DNA from 4 places in the Desulfosporosinus sp. Sb-LF genome. Region 2 is predicted to be linked to each of the others. Evidence: riboswitches for the same ligand, from Rfam matches in the RefSeq annotation. Region 2 holds a riboswitch; each other region holds the start of a gene.
What was found. A riboswitch is a leader RNA that binds a small molecule or an ion and turns the genes downstream of it on or off. The one in region 2 is predicted to bind cyclic di-GMP.
Positions count from the first base shown of each region.

Region 1: linked by a shared signal. The riboswitch ahead of E4K68_RS02120 (HD-GYP domain-containing protein) and the one ahead of E4K68_RS10725 (hypothetical protein) in region 2 are both predicted to bind cyclic di-GMP.
Region 3: linked by a shared signal. The riboswitch ahead of E4K68_RS06665 (hypothetical protein) and the one ahead of E4K68_RS10725 (hypothetical protein) in region 2 are both predicted to bind cyclic di-GMP.
Region 4: linked by a shared signal. The riboswitch ahead of E4K68_RS04110 (methyl-accepting chemotaxis protein) and the one ahead of E4K68_RS10725 (hypothetical protein) in region 2 are both predicted to bind cyclic di-GMP.

Region 1 is NZ_SPQR01000001.1:428,662-434,026, forward strand. Features, by position in the region: gene E4K68_RS02110 (transposase) at 1-342, opposite strand, end outside; gene E4K68_RS02115 (hypothetical protein) at 655-1,107, opposite strand; gene E4K68_RS02120 (HD-GYP domain-containing protein) at 1,468-2,562, opposite strand; cyclic di-GMP riboswitch class I at 2,756-2,840, opposite strand; gene E4K68_RS20235 (hypothetical protein) at 3,368-3,538, opposite strand; gene E4K68_RS20240 (hypothetical protein) at 3,755-3,931, shown strand; partial or broken gene E4K68_RS02130 (transposase) at 4,257-4,472, shown strand; gene E4K68_RS02135 (GNAT family N-acetyltransferase) at 4,522-5,058, shown strand.
Region 2 is NZ_SPQR01000006.1:155,215-160,579, forward strand. Features, by position in the region: gene E4K68_RS10705 (flagellar hook-basal body protein) at 1-224, shown strand, start outside; gene E4K68_RS10710 (chemotaxis protein CheW) at 242-685, shown strand; gene E4K68_RS10715 (lytic transglycosylase domain-containing protein) at 746-1,405, shown strand; gene E4K68_RS10720 (hypothetical protein) at 1,432-2,745, shown strand; cyclic di-GMP riboswitch class I at 2,920-3,000, shown strand; gene E4K68_RS10725 (hypothetical protein) at 3,127-4,419, shown strand; gene E4K68_RS10730 (hypothetical protein) at 4,827-5,273, shown strand.
Region 3 is NZ_SPQR01000004.1:33,823-39,187, forward strand. Features, by position in the region: partial or broken gene E4K68_RS20995 (sulfite exporter TauE/SafE family protein) at 36-878, shown strand; gene E4K68_RS06665 (hypothetical protein) at 1,788-2,900, opposite strand; cyclic di-GMP riboswitch class II at 2,925-3,008, opposite strand; cyclic di-GMP riboswitch class I at 3,315-3,404, opposite strand; gene E4K68_RS06670 (hypothetical protein) at 3,573-4,025, shown strand; gene E4K68_RS06675 (hypothetical protein) at 4,246-4,497, opposite strand; gene E4K68_RS06680 (hypothetical protein) at 4,559-4,756, opposite strand; gene E4K68_RS06685 (hypothetical protein) at 4,867-5,028, opposite strand; gene E4K68_RS21385 (hypothetical protein) at 4,981-5,109, shown strand.
Region 4 is NZ_SPQR01000002.1:276,013-281,377, forward strand. Features, by position in the region: tRNA gene E4K68_RS04095 (tRNA-Gly) at 584-658, opposite strand; tRNA gene E4K68_RS04100 (tRNA-Phe) at 671-746, opposite strand; tRNA gene E4K68_RS04105 (tRNA-Glu) at 757-832, opposite strand; gene E4K68_RS04110 (methyl-accepting chemotaxis protein) at 949-2,718, opposite strand; cyclic di-GMP riboswitch class I at 2,833-2,917, opposite strand; tRNA gene E4K68_RS04115 (tRNA-Lys) at 3,208-3,283, opposite strand; gene E4K68_RS04120 (adenylosuccinate synthase) at 3,390-4,673, opposite strand; gene purB (adenylosuccinate lyase) at 4,698-5,365, opposite strand, start outside.

The DNA.
Region 1 (5,365 bases), on a different contig from region 2:
AAAGACAACCCAATTCTTGTCATATAAAGTGTCGACTAAAGAAAGGAAATTGCTTTTTGACGCAAGTTGGGTAGCCTTGTTAAAGAAAGCAAATTCCCCCTTGTCATAGGCCTGTTTTAGAAGGTCAAGGGACTTACCTCTAAACTTTTTCGAAATAACTTTAACCGGAATAAAGAACTTCTTACGAGAACGGACGAAGCGAAGTCCATCATTGGAAAGTCCCCCTCCAGGGACGATACAGTGGACATGAGGATGGAACGAGAGATTTTGGCCCCACGTATGGAGAACCGTGGTGGCTCCAATCGTCGCACCGAGAAATTTAGGGTCTTTGGCCAGTTCCATTAACGTATGTCCTACTGATTGAAAGAGGATGGAATAAAGAAGTTTTTGATTTTGTAAAACAAGGGTGGGTATGTTGAGAATAGCCGCAAAGTTCCATCTCGAAGATCATCTTTTGAAGATGAGAGGAAAGAACTTGGGAGTTTTGAGACATAAAAAATCATCCTTTTAAAATTGATAGAATTAAACTGAAAGGATGATATCTTGAAACTTAATAAATTAGGGCCTTAAAAAGCCACCGCGCAGCGGTTCAGTACAGTGTGCATATCGGACTCAGTTTAAAGGAACTTACGAAACATGTTTCTTTTCTAGACTTTACTCTTTAGTCACATCCCTTACTAGAAGTAAGCGTTTCAAAGATTCTGCCAATGCTAATCCAAATATTGAGGCGCCTAGAAAGTTAGAAACGATGGTATAAGTGTGTGTATAAGCTAATTCTGGCATTTTAAATATACTTGTTATACTATAAATAACTCCCATAAGACTAATCCCGTAGACCCATCCCTTAAACAAATAATGTTCGTCATTTAAATATTTCATGAGGTGAGCAAACAGAATACCTAAAAGGCCAGAAAAAATAGTACGTGCTGTCAAAGCAGTAATGGTTTGTAAACTATCTATGGGTTTGTTACCAAATAGAATTATAGCCATCTCGTCTAGTAAACGTCTTTGAGCAAAATTAGAGTAATATGATATTAAATTTCCTATTCCCTCCAATATACCCGCAATAATTCCTGCAAAAAAACCATATAATGTCCTATCCTTCATCTAATAATCATCCTCTCTTTAAATTCGCCCGATAATTTCTTCCTTAGTGGGACTTTCTCGCGATCTCTGGCTATAAGGACACTTGGCCTTGGCCATCCATAGCAAGGCAACACATTTAGTTAGTATTACAGAAAATGAGAGATTCAATACTGGGTGCTTTCCATATCCTTCGTTATAGGACGCAAAGTTTAAAAAAAGGTAAATTTCGGGAGAGGATCATAGTTGGGAATTAGTACGTGTAAGTGGTATCTGTGGAAGATGTGAGAAATAGTTAAGGCCTCCAGATTTCGCTGGAGGCCTTTGGATATCATGATCATCATTTTTTGGCTAATTAGTCAGTATGAATGCCTACATCTCTTTTCAGCCTACTTCTTTGAATTCCACACGATCTATGAACCGAGTTAAATCCTGCATTAAATCTACGTATATCTCCTTATTGAGAAGTCTACCATTGTTATCAATTAAAAGACGAATAAGAGGTCGAGTTGGCATTTTCAAGGGTACCGCCGCGATCACTCCCATTTCTCGGGTATTGAGAGTAACGATTGCATTTTCGGGATACAAAATGAGGGATTCTCGAAAAGCTTGTACCACTAGCGGGTTAAAGTCCTTTCCTGACCAAGCAAGAATCATTTCGAGAGCATGGTAGGGCGGTAGACCTTTGCGATATGGTCTATCGGCAGTTAATGCTTCATAAACGTCGCTAACTGCTACAATTTGAGCATCGAGATGAATGTTATTTCCTCTTGATCCATTTGGATATCCCGTCCCATTCCAACGTTCATGATGTTTTTCAATAGTTGCTAGCACTCCTGGTAATAAACGGGTATATTTCAGCATTTCCATCCCAAACAGGGGGTGTAGTTTCATAACCTCAAACTCTCTACCCGTTAAACTACCTGGTTTATTTAAGATTTCCTTTGGCACCTTAAGCTTTCCAATGTCATGAAGCAATGCCCCCAATGTCAAATACTTAAGTCTCCTATCTATATATCCCAAACGCATACCTGTCAGTGTTGCTAATATAGCGACGTTCAGGCTATGCACGAACGTTCCATAATCATGATGTTTAAACGTCTCTACGTCTAATCGAACTGTATTAAGATTCAAATAGACATTTATGGGTTTTAGTTCATTTATAATAGTTTCTACGAGTGGCACCGTACTTTTAATCTGCTCAGGTTGAATAAGCTTTGCTTTATGGTAAATATCCCATAAAGAACCTACTAATTTTATGTACACATCCTTTGAAAAGGATTTTACCTTCTCAGCTTGATAGCTGTTTTCCGGTCCTTTCCAAACATAAACTTCTCGTTTTTGCAGGAGATCTCGTATTCCTTTTGTAACCAGCTGCCCCTTATGCAATAATAGAACTCCAATTTTATCAAAAAGATCAACACTCGTCGTCAAGCCAGTTTCGAAATTTGCTTGTATGCGTTCCAACGACCAATACATTGGTCTTACCCTCCTCCCGTTGCTACCCCTATACTTATGTTTTAAAATATATTTGATTTATAAGGCAAGTCTCTTTATGCGACCATTCATTATTAGTTACAGATATAAGGTTAAAAATTTATAGAAATTTCCTCCCCCCTTATAAAACAAAAATGACGCCTTAAATCAATGATCGGCGACAGAATTTTGTTCGTTCGGTAACCCGGCTATCTTAAACACTTAAGGTAAGACCCGTGGCTTTGCGTCCTCAGTTCTCACTGAGTTTGCCCTTATCGCAGAATATTAAATTACCTAAGGACCATCCAAGTCTACTTTAGTAGGACCTAAGCATCACTGAAACGTAGTATAATACATAATATGCTGAAGTACAACAAACTAATTTCATTATAGTGTATATTTACTTTATTATGACATTTAATTAATCATTATGATTAGAAACGACGTTTTACTAGTTTATTCTTTCTCCTACAACCCAAGTGATGAGATTCTTTTTAGTAAAAAAGGCCATAGCTCAAATTGTGGGGGGAGGGATATTTGCGTTTTGCGATTCCTTCAGTAAAATGGTGTCTTGGTCTGCAACAATCATCTACATCACCGGATGCCATTTGCATTTCCTCCTTTGCTTGAGATAGTACATGATATGCACAAGCTGAGTTATGTGGAGCAATATGGAAATATATAGTTTGACCTCATCTTTATGTCAATCTGAGTTTGAGCACCCGTAAATGGTTTTTATGAAGAATGTAAAAGGGAGAGCTACCAGCTCTCCCTTTTGTTTAGTGAAACGGATTATCATGTTTTGTACTTAGGTTATTTGATTTTGTTGTCTTTGTGTGTGCAATAATCCAAATGATTGATCTTGGGTGTTCTGGTTTAATAACACATTATAAGCCTGTTCCAACTTGGAATATTTATCTTTAAGTTCTTCTAATTCACTGGCCAAATCTTCTCTAGTAGCTTCATCTTTATGGCTCAAAAAGAACGCCTCCTTAAATATTTACCCTAAAACAGTATTTCCGGAATTGAGGGGATTATGTTTGAGATTTTAAAGTAATGAGAGAAGAGCTAATTCATAAACCACAAGCCAAATTGTTTCTATGGAAAATGTAAAAATGAGAGCTTGAACAGCGTTAATGATTGACTGCGCATCAATTGCGCTGCTGCTTGATCCTCCACCTAGAAAAGGCAAAGAATGATTAAGCAGACCCCGCTAGGAGAAGCCACCTCAATAAGGTTTAACAGATTTATAACTGCGCCAGGTGGAATAAATATCCGGAGTATTGTTCCTGGCAATGGACCACACTGGGTTGTTGGCCTTGATGTTGGATTTAGGCTGGTACAATTGGTTGTTTTATGGCGGCTCATTTAGCATACCTCTCTTTCTTTTGTGTGACTGTTAGAACAGTCCATAAGATTGAGAAGTGAAAGATGGGGAAAGTCAAACGGTTAACAGTGCCCACCGAATTGAGTTAAAAGGTCCAAGTTTGAGACCTAACCATCCACAAAATGAAGGAGGTGATAGCGTAACCGTATAATCTATGTTAAACTCCATGCAATGAGGTGCCGGCCATTGGCCGGATGAGATAAGAACGCCGGCCGGATACCGTAGGAACGGTGTCCGGATAGTTTAGGAATGCTTGGCCGGATGGCACAAGAACATCGGTCTGAATTAATGAGAATAGCCAGAAGCTGACAAACGCTCTGAACTGGCCTTATTGAACGTTATTCAAGAAGCCTATGTAAATGGCGTATCCACCCGGAAAATCGAGAAACTCACCAAGTCTTTAGGCATTGAATCCATGTCGCGAAGTCAAGTATCGATCATAGCCAAAGAACTGAACGAACAGGTTGAAGCCTTTCGTACCCGAAGGCTGGATAAAGTCTATCCGGTACTTTGGGTCGATGCTCTCAAGCAATATTTTATTAAACTGATAAATCGAAATTTGAAAGGTGTAATTAATGATTGAAACAGAAAGATTAACAATGCGACCATTTTATGAAAACGACTTGGGTATTATTATGAGTCTTTATTCTAATGAAGAAATAATGAGATATATGCCCAATGATGTCATGAATGTAGAGAAAGCCCAAAAGCATTTAAATAAAGTTGTATGTGATTGGAAAGAAAAACCACAAGTGAGTTTTGAAATGGCAGTAATTTCAAAATATGACCAGGAAAAAATTGGACGTTCCAGAATCCACTTAGATTATGAAACTGATACAGTAATGATTGGTTGGCTACTATTGAAAAAAGATTGGGGTAAAGGTTATGCAACAGAAATGACACGGGCATTAATTGATTACAGTTTTGATGTATTAAACGTGCATAGAGTTTGTGCATTATGTCACCCTAAAAATATCGACTCATGGAGAGTTTTGGAAAAATGCAATATGCGTAGGGAAGCACATTTTATACAAAAGTGTAAGTATATTAAGGGTGGCAATATAACATGGGAAGACGAATTGGAATATGCCATATTAGAGTCAGAAAGATAAATTCCTATTTATAAAGCAAACAACATTATGATTAGTTGTGCTAAATATTCTTATAATGCGAATTAATAATAGGAATATGGATAATGAATTTTAGGTGTATAGGAATGTACACGAGATATTTAAAGGGAATGGGATTAATAAGCAGAAAAATTAACTACGATTTTGGGAGGGATAACTTCTATCTCAATCAAAGAACTAATTGCTAATTACTTTTTTAAGTTCTTCAACTGAGATAAAGGGTTTTCTATGTATCATCCTGTGACAATTTGAACAAAGTAAGGCAATATCTTCGATCCCTTACTAATAT
Region 2 (5,365 bases):
CTCTAAGACGTCAAGGACAATCTTTGTATGGCGCTTCTCAACCGGTTCAAGTTTCGACTACCGCTCAACTTCTTCAGGGATCCATTGAAACTTCCAACGTCGATCTTTCTGGACAAATGGTTCAAATGATAACCGTCATGAAAGCTTACGAAGCCAATCAAAGAATGATTCAGACCCAAGACGAGATGTTAGGAAAGGCTGTCAATGAGGTCGGGAAGATTTAGCAAGGGAAGTGGTCAATTTGGCAGTTCAAGTCGTCATTTTCACCTTAGGTCAAGAAGAGTACGCGATGCCCATCGAAGTGGTTCGGGAAATTACCTGTCTAGGAGAGGTGCGTACGATTCCACAAGCTCCTGCTTACGTGCGTGGTCTAATTAACCTACGGGGTAAGGCGATCCCTCTGATTGATTTACATGTGCGGTTTGGGATAGGCGATAGTTCTGTCTCACCGGAAAATCAGAATACCTTTGCTTTAATCACTGAGGTTCATGGAAATCAAGTAGGTTTTGCTGTCGACCAAGTTCGGGAGGTTCGCATTTTAGAGAATATTGCTCCCCCCCCACCGCTGGTTACCGCCCCCTTTATTGGCGGAATTGTCAATCTCCCTGATCGAATTATTATTCAGCTCATTCCGGAACAGATTCTAGAAAGCAACGAGATTCAGGGACTGAGTCGACTAACTTAAAGGTAGAGTTCTTGCGCTTTTGGCTACTGATTTAGGGACAGTGAAAGGAGGCTTGTTCGAATGAATGCCGCTCAGATGTTACTACTATTGCAATTTCAACAAATGAATACGTCTTGGCAGACGGCTCAAAATGATCAAACTGGGTCGTCTGAAGCTGGAGGAATGGGCAATTCAAGTTCGCAACTTTTCGCTGCCTTACTTCAAGCAGCCCTTGGAGGAGGGACGAATGCTTCCCAGGGGTTAACCAGTCAATTGAAAGGTTTGTCTAGCACAGCCCAGGTTAAGGGATATCATTTAGCCTCTGTTCCCCAGGCTAAGGGTGAAAACGTTGGTTCTCTTGAAAATGTTATTTATTCGATGGCCCAAAAATACGGGGTTGATCCGACCCTGATTCAGCAGGTCGTCAAAGCAGAATCAGGGTTTAATTCTAATGTAACGTCACCGGCTGGTGCTATGGGCTTAATGCAGTTAATGCCAGGGACGGCAGCTTCATATGGAGTACAGAACGCCTACGACGCGAAACAAAACCTGGATGGGGGAACACATTTCTTAAAGGACTTACTAGACCGTTTTCAGGGAGATGTTCCGATGACTTTAGCAGCTTATAATGCCGGACCGGGAGCAGTTGATAAATACCAGGGGGTTCCACCATATAAGGAAACTCAGGACTATGTGCAGAAGATTATGGCAGAGTTGAATCGAAAAAATTGGGAAGCTTAGAATTCACAGCAAGGAAGGATGGAATCGTGGTTAAGAAAACCTGGTGGATTGCTATACTTTTAGTAATCACTTTGTTATTTCTATCCGTATCGTCGGTGTTTGCGGCTACTTCTACCACGGGTTTTAAGATATGGCCGGCTATTACAACAACAGATGTTAATAAGGTTTGGACGATTTCGTTTAATGCCCCACTCTTGAGTACGAGTGTGAGTAGCGATACTGTTTACGTCACTGATAGCAAACAAACCAAGGTCGCAACAACGATTAAACTATCCCCCGATGGTCTCTCTGTAACTGTGACGCCGTCTAAAGCCTATTCGGGGGGGGATTATAACTTATATATTACGGAAGGCGTTATGTCCGAGGTTAGTGGGCAACTTAGTGAGACGATTATTGTTCCATTCTCAGTGATAGTACCTTCCGCCTTTACCTCTAGCGTAAATCTTGTAGTCACAGTTACTTACGATGTCAAACCCTCTGTTACACCTGATCTTGCAGGAAAACTATCCCTTCAAGGGCCAAGTGGCGACCGCATTGGTCCGTTTTCAAGCGATTTGTTAACAGGGAAGTATACTTTTATTATTTATGCTGATGGCGATTATTCTCTGAATTTGTTCAGCGTTGATAATGGTGTGATGAATACTCGATCTATAAAAATACCCACTATTAAAGTGCCCGCTATTAAAATTCCAACGACTGGAACAACAGCAACACCAACTGTAACGGTAAAGACTGTAAGTTTAGTTATTCCATCTAAAGCTGGAGTAGATGGCGGGAAATCAGGTTCTATCGGAGGAAGTACTAACAGGGCCAGTCTAACAGAAGAAACATGGGGTATACCTGTAAAAGTATCGAATACCACTACAACATGGACAACAACAACGGATATAAATGGGGAATTTAAGGTTTATTTGCCCACTGGTAGTTACACATTATTGGTTGATGGAAATGGACCTCAATATAAGAAACACAGCTATAAATTAACCGTAACGGCAGGTCAAATGGCTACTCCATTGGAGACCATCAATCTAGAAGACCCCATAAATAAACTGGGACTTCTGCTTGATGAGTCTAAGTCTGTGAAGGACGATGGGTCAGGCGGATTAAATGGTATTGATGCGACAACGAAAGAAATAGATGGAAGTGTTAACAGTGATGCCATAGTATATATCTATGACACGGTCCCAGCAACTCCATTTTTACTCACAACTTCTAAACCTGATAAAAATGGAAAATTTGTTGCGAAATTACCAAGTGCTCTAATAGGGAAAAAATTACAGATTAAGGTTATTGATTCTGCTGAAAACGTTTATTCACTGGATATGGAGTCTGCTATATAATTATAGGGGCAATGAGGTTGTTGCTATTCAAATTTGCTAATTTAACATAATTAATGACAACATCAAACGTAACTGTCACTGTTCTAAGTTTAAAGAAACTTCTGTTAGGAAGTGTAAAGTTTCTAAGAGAACCTTACGATATAGATAATATGTTAATCAAACAAATATAACCCTATCCGAAAAAAGCAAACCTATCGAAAGATAGGGACGCAAAGCCACGGGTCTAAGGTAATCTAAGATCGCCGGGCTACCGAACAACAAGAGTGTAGAATCCCCTCTTCGGTAACGTAGAAGGGATTTATTATTTACACATTATAATTCAATAGAGGAACCAGTAGAGAAGCAGAGAGATTTAATTACTAAAATAGGAGGTAAGAAAACATGACTGTACTGTATGCTAAGCTTCGAGTTCTTATAAAACCGTGTTTAAATTGGGGTCTAGTTGTTGGTATATTAGTTACATCGCTCATATCGAGTCTAGTAATTGACTCTAAAAGGGCTGATGCAAATACCGCAACAGCAACTCCTGGAAGTGCAGCAGTGACTACAAAATTGACCCTAACACCTCTGAAAAAGGGGGATACATTCCAATACCTAATAAATACTGCAGCAATTAGTACCCTGCCGGTTACTGGAGGAACTCTTCCAACTGGAACCACGATATATACATCTGGCAATGACATAACCGGCGTAGATGTAGATAAGTATATAGACGTTTACGAAGTGGATGGAACCAGTAATATCGTAGCCTTCAAGGAATTTAAACTAACAGCCAATAACATTGCAGCACCTGTTTTGACTACCTTACCAGTAGCGGATATCGGAGCTTCGGCAGGAAGTACAAAATTGACGTTAGTTGCAAATAACTCTGGAGATACATTCAAAGTACAAGTGGTTAGCAAAGTAACGCCACTGCCGGCCCTAGGAGCCACAGCTAGTGGAAAGGCGTATACAGCGGGTAGTGACCTAACCGGAGTAGATGCAACAACAAATAAGTATGTAAATGTTTATGAAGTGGATGGAACCGGTAAAATAGTCGCCTTCTCAGAGATCACACTGACAGCCGGCAACATTACAGCACCTGTAGTGAAAACCGCAACAGCAACTCCTGGAAGTGCAGCAGTGACTACAAAATTGACCCTAACACCTCTGAAAAAGGGGGATACATTCCAATACCTAATAAATACTGCAGCAATTAGTACCCTGCCGGTTACTGGAGGAACTCTTCCAACTGGAACCACGATATATACATCTGGCAATGACATAACCGGCGTAGATGTAGATAAGTATATAGACGTTTACGAAGTGGATGGAACCAGTAATATCGTAGCCTTCAAGGAATTTAAACTAACAGCCAATAACATTGCAGCACCTGTTTTGACTACCTTACCAGTAGCGGATATCGGAGCTTCGGCAGGAAGTACAAAATTGACGTTAGTTGCAAATAACTCTGGAGATACATTCAAAGTACAAGTGGTTAGCAAAGTAACGCCACTGCCGGCCCTAGGAGCCACAGCTAGTGGAAAGGCGTATACAGCGGGTAGTGACCTAACCGGAGTAGATGCAACAACAAATAAGTATGTAAATGTTTATGAAGTGGATGGAACCGGTAAAATAGTCGCCTTCTCAGAGATCACACTGACAGCTGGCAACATCACAGCACCTTCATTGTGATATAAATAATTTCAAAATCAACCCCTCTCTGACATTTAAGTTGCACAGCGAGATTCGCCACTTCGTGGGGTCTTCTCCCAGAAAGTGGCGAAAGTATTTTAGCATTTTTGAGGAAAAAACCTATTGGTTACAACATGGATTATTAGAGTTTTTAATAATAATCTTTGATCTTATAGACTCTTTTGATAACTAATATGAGTATTGCGAATCTTTATAAATGCTGTTATTATTAACTATACTTAATAATGACTCTAATTAAGGAGGACAAAATCATCCGCCAATTTGGAAATGTTCCCAATTTGGTGCAACTCTGAAGGCCGTTTTCGCCCTAATGTTTGTCCGAACTGTAGTGTAGTAGTGTAGCAAAGAACAATTCGTTAAGCCAGAGTAGTAAAAAGAGGTAAAAAATGGTAGAGTACTATAGTTATCTTTGGAGTACGACCTGGCCAAATTTAGTCGTACTCTTTTTGATATGGGGTGTTGTCGTTTCTCGACTGGTTTGGAAATCGGTGGGGACTTGGCGTTATGCCCGCGATGCTTGGGGTTTTCTCCTATTAGCTGGGAAGGCCTTTATATGGGTTGGGGTTTTAGGAATCTATACAAAACTGTTATTCTTTTCTCAACCAGATTGGTTAGCTCAACCAAGTTTTATCCAGGGTTCGGTTCTGGAAAAAGCCTATGATTCAGGCTTCAAAGCTTTTGCTTTAGTGGTTCGTAGCGGGACAGAACAAAAACAACTCTATGTTGACAAAAATGTCTATGACAAGCTTAAGATTGAAGATCAAGTAAAAGTGATGTATCTCCCCACTCGACGAGAAGTTGTGCGTTGTGAACTTGTGGGAAGTTTGCTTTAAGATGAAAAAACTACTATATTAAGATGGTATGAAACGCAAATTATGAATTGGGGTTATCTGATAGTTTGGAGATTACAGGGGTTTTGGGAATC
Region 3 (5,365 bases), on a different contig from region 2:
ACGACTTTATTGCTATTCGTTCTTTTTGCCCTGGGATTAATTGGAGGTTTTTTTCCAGGCTTCTAGGGATTGGTGGAGGAATCATCATGGTCCCCTTATTACTTTATGTGCCTTCATTAATCGGCCTTGAAGCCATTTCTATGAAAACGGCTGCCGCTATTACAATAGTTCAAAGTATGGCCGGGTCTTTTTCGTGGCTAGTTGTTCATAAAAAAAACAAGTTTGTTCACCCAAAACTCATTATTTATATGGGTAGTGGTGTTGTTTTTGGTGCGCTGATGAGCTCTTATTTCTCCAAGCAGATTAACGGTGAGGTAATGCTGGGAATCTTTGCAGGTATGGCACTAATAGCTACCGTGTTAATGTTTATACCTATTAAAAAAGATGATGATTTACCGGTTGAAAACGTGTAGTTTAACAAATATATCGCTTTTTTCGTTGCTTTGTTGGTAGGCATATAAGGAGGAATTGTTGGCCAAGGCGGTGCGTTTATTTTAATTCCGCTGATGCTCTATGTTCTTAAAATACCTACAAGGATTGCACTTGGCACTTCAGTGGCAATAACGTTTCTTTCCGCATTGGCAGGATTCATTGGAAAGTGGGGAACGGGACAAATCCCCTTCGTAATGGCTACAGTCCTGGTTGCCGGTGCATTGATGGGGGCGCAACTGGGGGGACGTTTAAGTAGCCGGTTAAAAACGGCAAGTCTTCGAATAATTTTAAGTCTACTTATTGCTTTTACGGCTTTAAAGATGTGGTTTGAATTAAGCCCCATTGTAGGCTACCTTTTCACGATAGGGTTAGCACTTTTGATGCTAGTATTCCTTAATGCAAAAAGGAAACAAAAAGAGATAAATAAACTAACAACCAAAACTTGAGTGGACAATGGAACTCGTCTCATCCAGATAATCCATCCACTTTTCGAGAGTGACCTATGTCGGTTTCACAAAGGTTCTACCCACTGTACTCAATGTGGCCTATGTGTTGGTGCATGCCCTTCCTTTTCTTTAGAGTTACCGCAAAACACGAAAAAACCTCGGGAGATTACTCAAGAAATAACTATTAAAAGCCAAACCTACATAAAGAGCTGGCAGTGTTTGTGCCAGCTCTTTATGTAGGTTTGGCTAGACTTTTAATAAGCCATTCTAGCTGAAGTGGGATTAACTAGGTAGTGCGGTCCATCCTTACATTTTCTTACGCCATAGCCATTTAATAATATATTTGCTCAGTGATTATATAAAATATTCATATAAAAGTAGTGCACACTCATTATCATCTCTTGCTGAAAATACCATGACAAAAATCATTTCTTTAAAATTTTAAGCATAATTAAATTATTACTGCAGATATAGCCCTTTTAATAAGGGCCTTACTATTCCCCGTTGAGTTGTAAAATGGTGGTGCTGCCACATCGAAATATTCAGCGTCATCACCTTTCAGTGACTTTGCCCTTGACATTTTTATTTTTATTTATATTTTACTATATGCTAACTTACATTTTTAGTAAACACAAATGGTTAATAAATGAGACGATAATCCTGTAAACTGTGTCCAATGGCCTATGTCCTTAATACAACCAATAAAATTTAAATGGTTATTGTTTTTTGATTGCTATTCCCTAGTTTGCTTTATTCCCTATTATTAAAATTTTGATTTTATTACAATATGCATAAAAGAATCCCTGGAATGCTTAATATATCTGCTTCCAGGGATTTTAAATGATTTTTTTAAAATTGTCGGTTCTTGAGGGGGGCAAAACTCGAGGGAATCACCCCAGATGAGAATATTTATTTGGTTACTAGTACTTTATAAGGAGTACCAGCTATAGTTACATCGACGGTTTTACTTCCAGTATTCCAATTTGGAAGACTAAAATGGATTTGCATTGTATCGCCGGTGTTAACTGGATCTCCGATATTGTAAAGAGCATAAACTTCTCCAGTTGCATCGTAACCGTTAAGTTCTGGTGTTCTTCCATTGCTGTACGTAGGAATCCAACCGCCTTTAATTATGACAGAAGCTCCATTAATTTCCTTAATAACGATAGGGGTTGGGTCTAAAATAGGTTTAGGTGCAACCGCATAACTTACGGTTTTTGAAGCGGTATTTCCTGCGTTATCTGTTGCAATAACTGTAAATGTCTTATCTCCAGGAGTGCTGATATCAATTTGCGAACCCGTTGGAAGTGTTCCTGAAGAGGTGTCAATACCTGATAAAGCGTCCGTTGCAGTCCAAGTAACTGTAGGTTGCGCATCCCCAACAGTATATGCTGTAGCAATTCCGCTTATATCAATAGTCGGGGCTGTCTCATCAACTTTAACTGTAAGAGCATCGCTATAGCCGATATTACCTGCATTATCGGTAGCTGAGCCTTTAATATCGGAGTTGATGCCTTCACTCTTTGTGACAGCATCGTCAGTCTTCGCTATACCTGATAAAGCATCGGTACCATTAAACCTTACGGTAACATCTTTGTTATACCATCCATTAGCATTAAGTTGACTAGCACTAATAGGAGTCGCTGTTACAACAGGAGCTGTCAAATCAACCCCTAATTGTTGTGTAGCAACAGCTGAAACTACTCCTTCTTGCTTCGCCTGAAGAGAAAACATATGGTCGCCTTCAGTTAGAAGGTATGACGTAGATGTTATTTTAGGGTCATAATCTGACCATACACCTTTATCTAACTTCCAAGAGGATAGAATGGCAGCAGGGCTACCGGAAGTAGTGGCTGTTTTCCACGAAACAGGTATGGTTTGGCAGTTGGTCCAGCGTTGAGCCGTAATGCTTACACTTGGCGCGGTCTTTTCCGCAGGTTTTGCTGCCATAACTGATTGAACCATTCCAGTCAATAATAATGTGGTTGATAGGGTTGCTACTAACGTTTTCTTTAATTTCATTCTTTGCACCTCTTAAATTTATTTGTTTAAGAGGGTCGGTTACACTAATAGCTCCATGTGGTCTAAGTGTCCACGTACAGACCACACTTCTCAGCTCCCCTAATTTACCGAAACCAGTCGGCGTGGAACTACGATTCTTTCGTGTGTCTAAGAGATATTCAGCTTCAAGACTGACTCTCCCTCCGACTAAGATTGGTAACCCAAGTGATTATTTGCACTTGAGGGCAAGGGTCCTTTCCCTTACCTTTTTGATTGACCATGATTGCCACAGAGTGAATCAAAAGGATTCAATTCCTACACCTTCTAAGAGTTCATCTCTCGCCTACTTTTTATCTGGGGTAATCAGCATTAGACGTCTTATCAGCCCCCTTTGTGTTTGATAATGACAAAAAAGCCGGGCTATCTAGTTATAAACTAGGTAACCCGGCTGCCATTCCCCCTTAGCAAGAGATTAGGCCCGTAGCTTTGCGTCCCCATCTTTCGATGAGTTTGCTAATCATTCTCAGTGTGTGCATTTGTATTTTACTTCAAATAGTCAAAAAAATCCATATAAACCTCTCCTTGTATTGCGACAAATTTTGCGCTTCTCTAATTCTAAAACCAAAGTTCTAAGAATAACATATGTTCGATATAAACATTTTATAAAGGAGTTAGATAAATTTTGAAAACCCCATGAAACATAAAATTGCTCGTATATTCATTGCACTCTTAATAGCTTTAGCGAATGCTCTAGTAATTCTATTCCTGCAACAAGTCCCACAAAAGCAGAGGAATCAAAACAGGTCCAAACTACCACAGTTTCGTTCCTGCCGTAAGTCAAGCTCCCACACCAACTTCAGTAGTTACGCCTACCACCGTTACTCAAACGCCATACCAGATCCTAAGCCTGCCGTTACCGCTGCCCCTACAGTCACGCCCCATGTTGTGAATTCGTCTCCCCCCAAACAAACTCTTCAAACTTTGACGGTATACATAACTAAAACTGGCAAAAAGTATTATCGAGATGGATGTCAGTACTTATCAAAGAGTAAAATCTCATTAGTCTATCGGATGCAGAAAGTTAAGGATACGGGCCATGTAGTATCTGTAATCCTCCGAAGTAAAGAGACTGGAATTGGTCGATAGCTCTTGGCCAAAATGATAATGGCTAATTTATTTTGTTAGCCTATCCAGAAAAACAAACCAGTTTTCCAAGACAGCCACCCCGGCGGGTTATCGCAAATTACTATAATACCAGTGAATTTAATGGGTTGAATGTTGCCAGAGGCTTAAGCGCTGGTGGTTACGCAGCAAATAAGCCTTTAATGAAGGAAGGTGGTGCATTCCATTTATGTAGCCAAAGTGATCATTGAAAGCATAATGGATATTTGTCCTTCAAGGTTCTAGTAATATCAAAAGCTATTTGCCTAACACTTGCAAGTACAACTCCTTTTACAGGCTTATACTCGTGGAAAACATTCAATGAATTATTTCTTGAGAGATTGACATATGCTTCATCTAAGGTAGGGTCTACATGAGCACCACCATCTTGATCGGCTAGAGATAATATCAGTGTTCTTCTATTAAACTTTATATTTCCATCAGATAAAACATTCATTCCTCCCACCATTCTGAGAAAAGAATCCAAGGATTCATTTTCCTTAATTCCTCACCATTATCTAATGGGGCAACATATTCTGTTCTTCCACACAACCGATGAAGGTTAATCCGACTTCATATTTTTTACCCATGAAACTAATGCAGCCGAATTTGTCCACTTGGTGTGACTCACAATGGAGGAAAGCATTCTTTAGTACCTCCAGGTCCGCAAAACGAAGAGCCTGATTGCCACTGCGAAAGGCTGTTTCCGAATTCATTTTGTTTTCGAAGGCTGAGTGGAGCTTGTTTTGGTAGCATTCGGTAAGTCATACTTAAAAAAGTTCGTTGAGATGGTTTAGCGTTTTTGGTTTTTCCAGCGAGGCTTTACTTATGAAAGCATCAACCACTCGGTTAAAACGCTCAATCTTTCCAGTGGCCCGGGGGAATACGGTTTAGCATAAAGAAGCCGAATACCTAATTCTGAGCAGGTTCGCGCCATCCAGTGGGTACGATATTGTTTGCCATTGTCGAAGTATACCGATTCCGGCAAACCGAACTTCTGGATGGCAACCCGGAAACAATCTTCGACGATGACCTGATCGAGCGTTGGACTCATTATTCTTTATCATGAAATTTAGTTCATTAAGGCTTTTAAGAAAACCAAAAAGCACAGTCAGAATTACTTGCCCTGTGCTATGCGTTGGGTTTACTCTTTCGTCGGAGAGTTTATTCAAACCACGTTCTATGTGGTAAACATTCTTCATATACCTGACCAATTCTATAAGTAGTTATTTCTCATAGTTATTTCTCATAGGAATTTTCTTTTCACGCTTAAATCGCCAAGCAAAGTTGTGCTTACGATAACTATATTCCGGTTTGATGGCGAA
Region 4 (5,365 bases), on a different contig from region 2:
GATTTAATCACTTTTAGCCATGTTGCATAGCAAATGATTTAAAGAATAATAAGACAGGTAAACAACTGTCTCATTATTCTTTAAATCGGAGGTTATGTAATGTGGCTAAAATTCGTTTAATGACTAAAACAGCACAATCGGCTTCAGCAAAAATGGAAGTCCATGCAGAAAAGGAATATTGCACCGACCTCTATCAACACAGCACTAAGACATACGAGGGAAGTCTTAAATTACTGGGTACTGGCTGTAAACTATCTACTCTCACAAGCGTTAGGATAGGCGATATGGACTGGGAAAATGAACTGATAGCTTATATACATACCAAGAATAAGAAGGCACAATACGCACCAATATCAAGGCAGTTGGTAGTTTCATTAAAGGAAGCAGGCTGTGGTTTGATTTATCAAGAGAAGGTCGAGGCCACTACGAAGGATAGACCAGAATTACAGCGACTACTCGAAGATTTACAAACTGGTGACACTGTGATTGTCAAGGAGTTAACAAGGGTATCACGGTTCTTATTAAAAACAATGGAAATAATAACAAAAAGCACCGCAATTCTTTGCAGTGCCTACATTTCATATGGAGCGGACGACGAGATTCGAACTCGCGATCCTCGGCTTGGGAAGCCAATGCTCTACCGCTGAGCCACGTCCGCTTGATATAACAGTGGTGCCTCAGGACGGAATCGAACCGCCGACACGAGGATTTTCAGTCCTCTGCTCTACCGACTGAGCTACCGAGGCATAATTGTAATGGTGACCCGTACGGGATTCGAACCCGTGTAACCGCCGTGAAAGGGCGGTGTCTTAGACCGCTTGACCAACGGGCCATGTTCAATGTTTAGGGTATTTCCAAACCTTGCTCACAAATATGAATTTTACAGGAAAGGTTGTCTTCTGTCAAGTACTCTTTGAGTCTTTAATAAATATTTTTTTATTTCTGTATCTAAATATTAAATTTCTTTATGGTTTCCTGCAACTCTTCTGCCAATTGAGCCAGAACCTGACTGGAAGAGGCAATTTCCTCAACCGATGCTGATTGTTCCTCCGTTGCAGCAGACACAGACTGTGTCTGTCCTGTAATGTTTCGACTAGTGTCATGAATATCAGCCACAGATGAGACTATTCTTGCGCTCCCCGCGGCCATTTGTTGAATCTCCTCTGAGATTTCCCCTACTTGCGTCGAAACATTATTAACCAAGGCAGTAATTTCATTGAATGCTTGGCCTGCTGTCTCAGCGACCATCGTCCCGAGTTTAACCTGATGCGTTCCCTCGTTGATCGATAAGACCGCTTTCTGTGTGTCTTGTTGAATGACGTGAATCAGTGAGGCAATTTGTTGTGAGGCTTCTTGCGATTGTTCTGCCAATTTACGGACTTCATCCGCTACAACAGCAAAACCCCTCCCTTGCTCCCCTGCTCGTGCAGCCTCAATTGCGGCGTTTAAAGCGAGCAGATTCGTCTGGGAAGCAATGGCTGATATGGTATCTACGATCTGTCCAATTTCCTTAGAACGTTCCCCTAGATTCAAAACCACCTCTGCTGATCCTGTCACTGTTTTTTCAATATTAATCATTTGCTGAATGGTTTTATCAATCGCCTGACTCCCTGCTACAGCTGAAAGGGCCGTGTCTTCGGAGGATTTAACGGCAACTTTGGCGTTCTCTAGCATTTGCTGTATCCCTGCTGACATTTGCTGCACAATTGCAGATGTCTCATCAACTGCATTAAGTTGTCTTTCTGCCCCTAGGGAGACTTCCATAATAGCCATAGCCACCTGTTGGGAGGCCTTTGCAGATTCTTCTGCTCCGGAACTTAGATGTTGCGATGATGCTGCAACTTGAGTTGAGGATGATGACACTTGTTGAACAAGATTTACTAGGTTATCTGTCATGGTTCTAAAAGCTCTACCAAGTTGACCTAGCTCATCTTTTGAGTTATTTTTGAGGTTACCAACTTTTAAATTACCTCTAGCTATTTCTTCAGCATTCTCAGCAATCTCAGTAATCTGTTTTGAAATCTTATTACTTAAAAAAGTGCCTAAGATAAGAGAAAATCCAAAAGCGAATAGAATGGATACTATGGTATAGATGATACTGATCTTACCCTTTTGTTTATAATCCAATTGTTTCTCATAGACAAGTTTATTAATATCATCAACCCAGTTTCCTGTTCCGATCACCCAATTATAGGGTTGAAACAATAATGTATAACTTCTTTTAGGCAAGGCTTCAGTTTGATTTGGTTTAGCAAAGGTATAGTCTGTATAACCGCCACCTGCTTGAGTACCATGAGTAATAAATTCCTGAACAAAAAATTTACCCTGACTGTCCTTGCCATCAAATCGTGACTTGCCTTCAGAGGTATCTCTTCCTAGAAGGACGACATTCATTCCGTCAGTCGTGTCAATCCAGAAATAGTTATCTTTATCAAATCTTAAATTTCTAACTAGATCAGCCGCTTTCTTTTTGGCTTCTTCTGGAGTTAACTCTCCATTTTTTTGACGGTTGTAAGTGTCTTGAACCAAACTATAAGCGGTTTGTACCTCGAGTTTAATCGTTCGATCAAATTGCTCATATAAAGTATTTCGATATTGAGTTACATTAGCTTGTTCCGTCGCGATTACATTATAAATGTTATACCCACCGAGAATCAGACCCATGATAAATGCAGTAGTCAATAACAGAAGAATCACTCGATGTTTTATTTTAGTCATACTCCCATCTCCCTTCCAAATACATCAAATTTATTGCACCTCTGATAGTAATATTATGAATTAAAACAAAAAATAAAGTCGCCACCCAGAGTAGGCATGGCGACAGAATTCCTAATTGGTATCCCGGCTATCATCACCCTATCGTGGAAGACCCGTAGCTTTGCGTCCTCAGCTTTTACTGAGTTTGCCCTTATCAAGATCCTTATGTAATTGTCGAATAATAGTATGAACATATAAATTCATCAGAAAGGTAATAGTTTTCTAATTTTTCCATTCTGTAATCGAACTATAACACATGTATCCGTAATTTAAAATACTTTTTTAACACATTCTCAACAAATTTCGTGTTAATAATTCAGATAATTCCATTATCTCCTCACTCACCATGCACCCCAAAAAATATAAGACAGTATTAAACGTTACGTCTAATACTGCCTTATCACCCATTACTATTGTAGTGCAACAAACAGGTACACACACATTTAAAACTGGTGAGCCATCCGCGACTCGAACGCGGGACACCCTGATTAAAAGTCAGGTGCTCTACCGACTGAGCTAATGGCTCAAGTAACTGTACCACGAATTAAAATATTACACGAAAACATCCTAATTGTCAAGATAGTTATTCTGAATTTATCTTAAATTGTAGATAAAGCGTATTTTATTAGAGCCTAAAAGATCTCGCCACGCACAATGGTCTGTTCTCGCCCTGGACCAATTGCGACCAACGTTGCTGGAACCCCAGTCAGCTCTTCAATCCTGAGGATGTAATTTTGAGCAGCCTGAGGTAGATCCTCAAACCGACGAACCTGAGTAATGTCTTCTTGCCAACCAGGCATTTCCTCATAGACAGGTTGACATTGTTTGAAGATCTTTTGACTCTGAGGGAATTCACGAATGATCTCTTCATTGGCTCTATATCCAACGCAGATCTTCAGCGTTTCAAGCCCCGTAAGGACATCAAGTTTTGTAACCGCAAAATCAGAGATTCCGCTTACTCGAACAGCATATCGAGCAATGACCGCATCGAACCAGCCACAACGACGCGCTCGGCCCGTCGTTGTTCCAAATTCATGGCCATTCTTCCGCATTTCTTCCCCTGTCTCATCCAGAAGTTCTGTAGGGAAAGGGCCTTCTCCGACACGAGTAGTATACGCTTTAATGACTCCGACTACTCGATTAATTCGAGTAGGTCCAATGCCTGCGCCAACACACGCTCCTCCAGCAATCGGATTAGAAGACGTAACATAGGGATATGTTCCATGATCAATATCCAGTAAAGTCCCCTGCGCACCTTCAAAGAGTACTTTCTCCCCCGCACGAATGCTTTTATCGATGGTCAATGAACCGTCCGTCACCATCGAACGAATTTGGTCGGCGTAACCCTGGTATTCTTCATAGATGTCTTCGAATTCAAGGGCTTTCTGACCGTAAACTTTAACAAACAAGTTATTTTTCTCCACCAAATTACAACGAAGTTTTTCAGCGAACTCATCTTTGTCCAAGAGATCAATGATCCGAATTCCAATTCGTGACGCCTTATCCATGTAAGAAGGGCCAATACCTCGTTTTGTCGTACCAATTTTATGTTCCCCACGAGCTTCTTCTTCCAAACCGTCAAGCACCCTGTGATAAGGCATAATCACATGGGCATTGCTACTAATCAGCAGTTTACCCGTCTTAATGCCCCGATTGGCAAGGTAACTGAGTTCCTCCAGTAAAACCTTCGGATCGATCACAACGCCATTACCTATGACACAGGTCTTGTCTGAATATAGGATTCCCGATGGAATTAGGTGAAGCTTAAACTCTTCTCCATGAGCAACAACCGTATGACCCGCATTATTTCCACCTTGATACCGAACAATTACATTTGCCTTTTCGGCTAGGAAGTCCGTAATCTTACCCTTTCCCTCGTCTCCCCACTGAGAACCAATTAACACAACAGCTGCCATATTACTATTCCCCCCATCTTTCTATCAACCTTCTAAGCCGAGTCGGCGAAAAATGTCATCCACGTGAAGGAGATGATATTTCAAATCGAACAGACCTTGGATTTCTTCTTTAGCTAAATAGTTTAAAACCCGTGCATCTGCTGAAACGACTTCGATGAAGTCTTGACCATTATCCCAGGCTTGAAACGCATCCTGTTGAACCCATGCATAGGCTTCTTCTCTCATACATCCATGTTCAACTAAGGCTAAAAGAACTCTCTGAGAAGACGTCAGTCCAAACGTTTTTTGTAGATTTCGTTTCATCTGATCCTCACGGATCTTGAGCCCAGAAATCACCCGAGTCATCTGACGGAGCATATGATCCAAGAGAATGCAACTGTCTGGAAGTATTATTCGTTCCACAGAGGAATGGGTCATATCCCGTTCGTGCCAAAGCGCCATATTCTCCATTGCAGCTAGTGCATTGCCCCTCAGAAGCCTGGACATTCCGCTCACCTGTTCAGATACGATCGGATTACGCTTATGTGGCATCGCAGAGGAACCCTTCTGCCCTTCAGCAAAGGGTTCCTCAACTTCAAGAATATCCGTTCGTTGCAAATTTCGAATCTCTGTGGCTATTTTCTCCAGCGAACCACCGATTAATGCCAGAGTAGTTACAAAATGAGCATGTCTATCCCGTTGCAATATTTGAT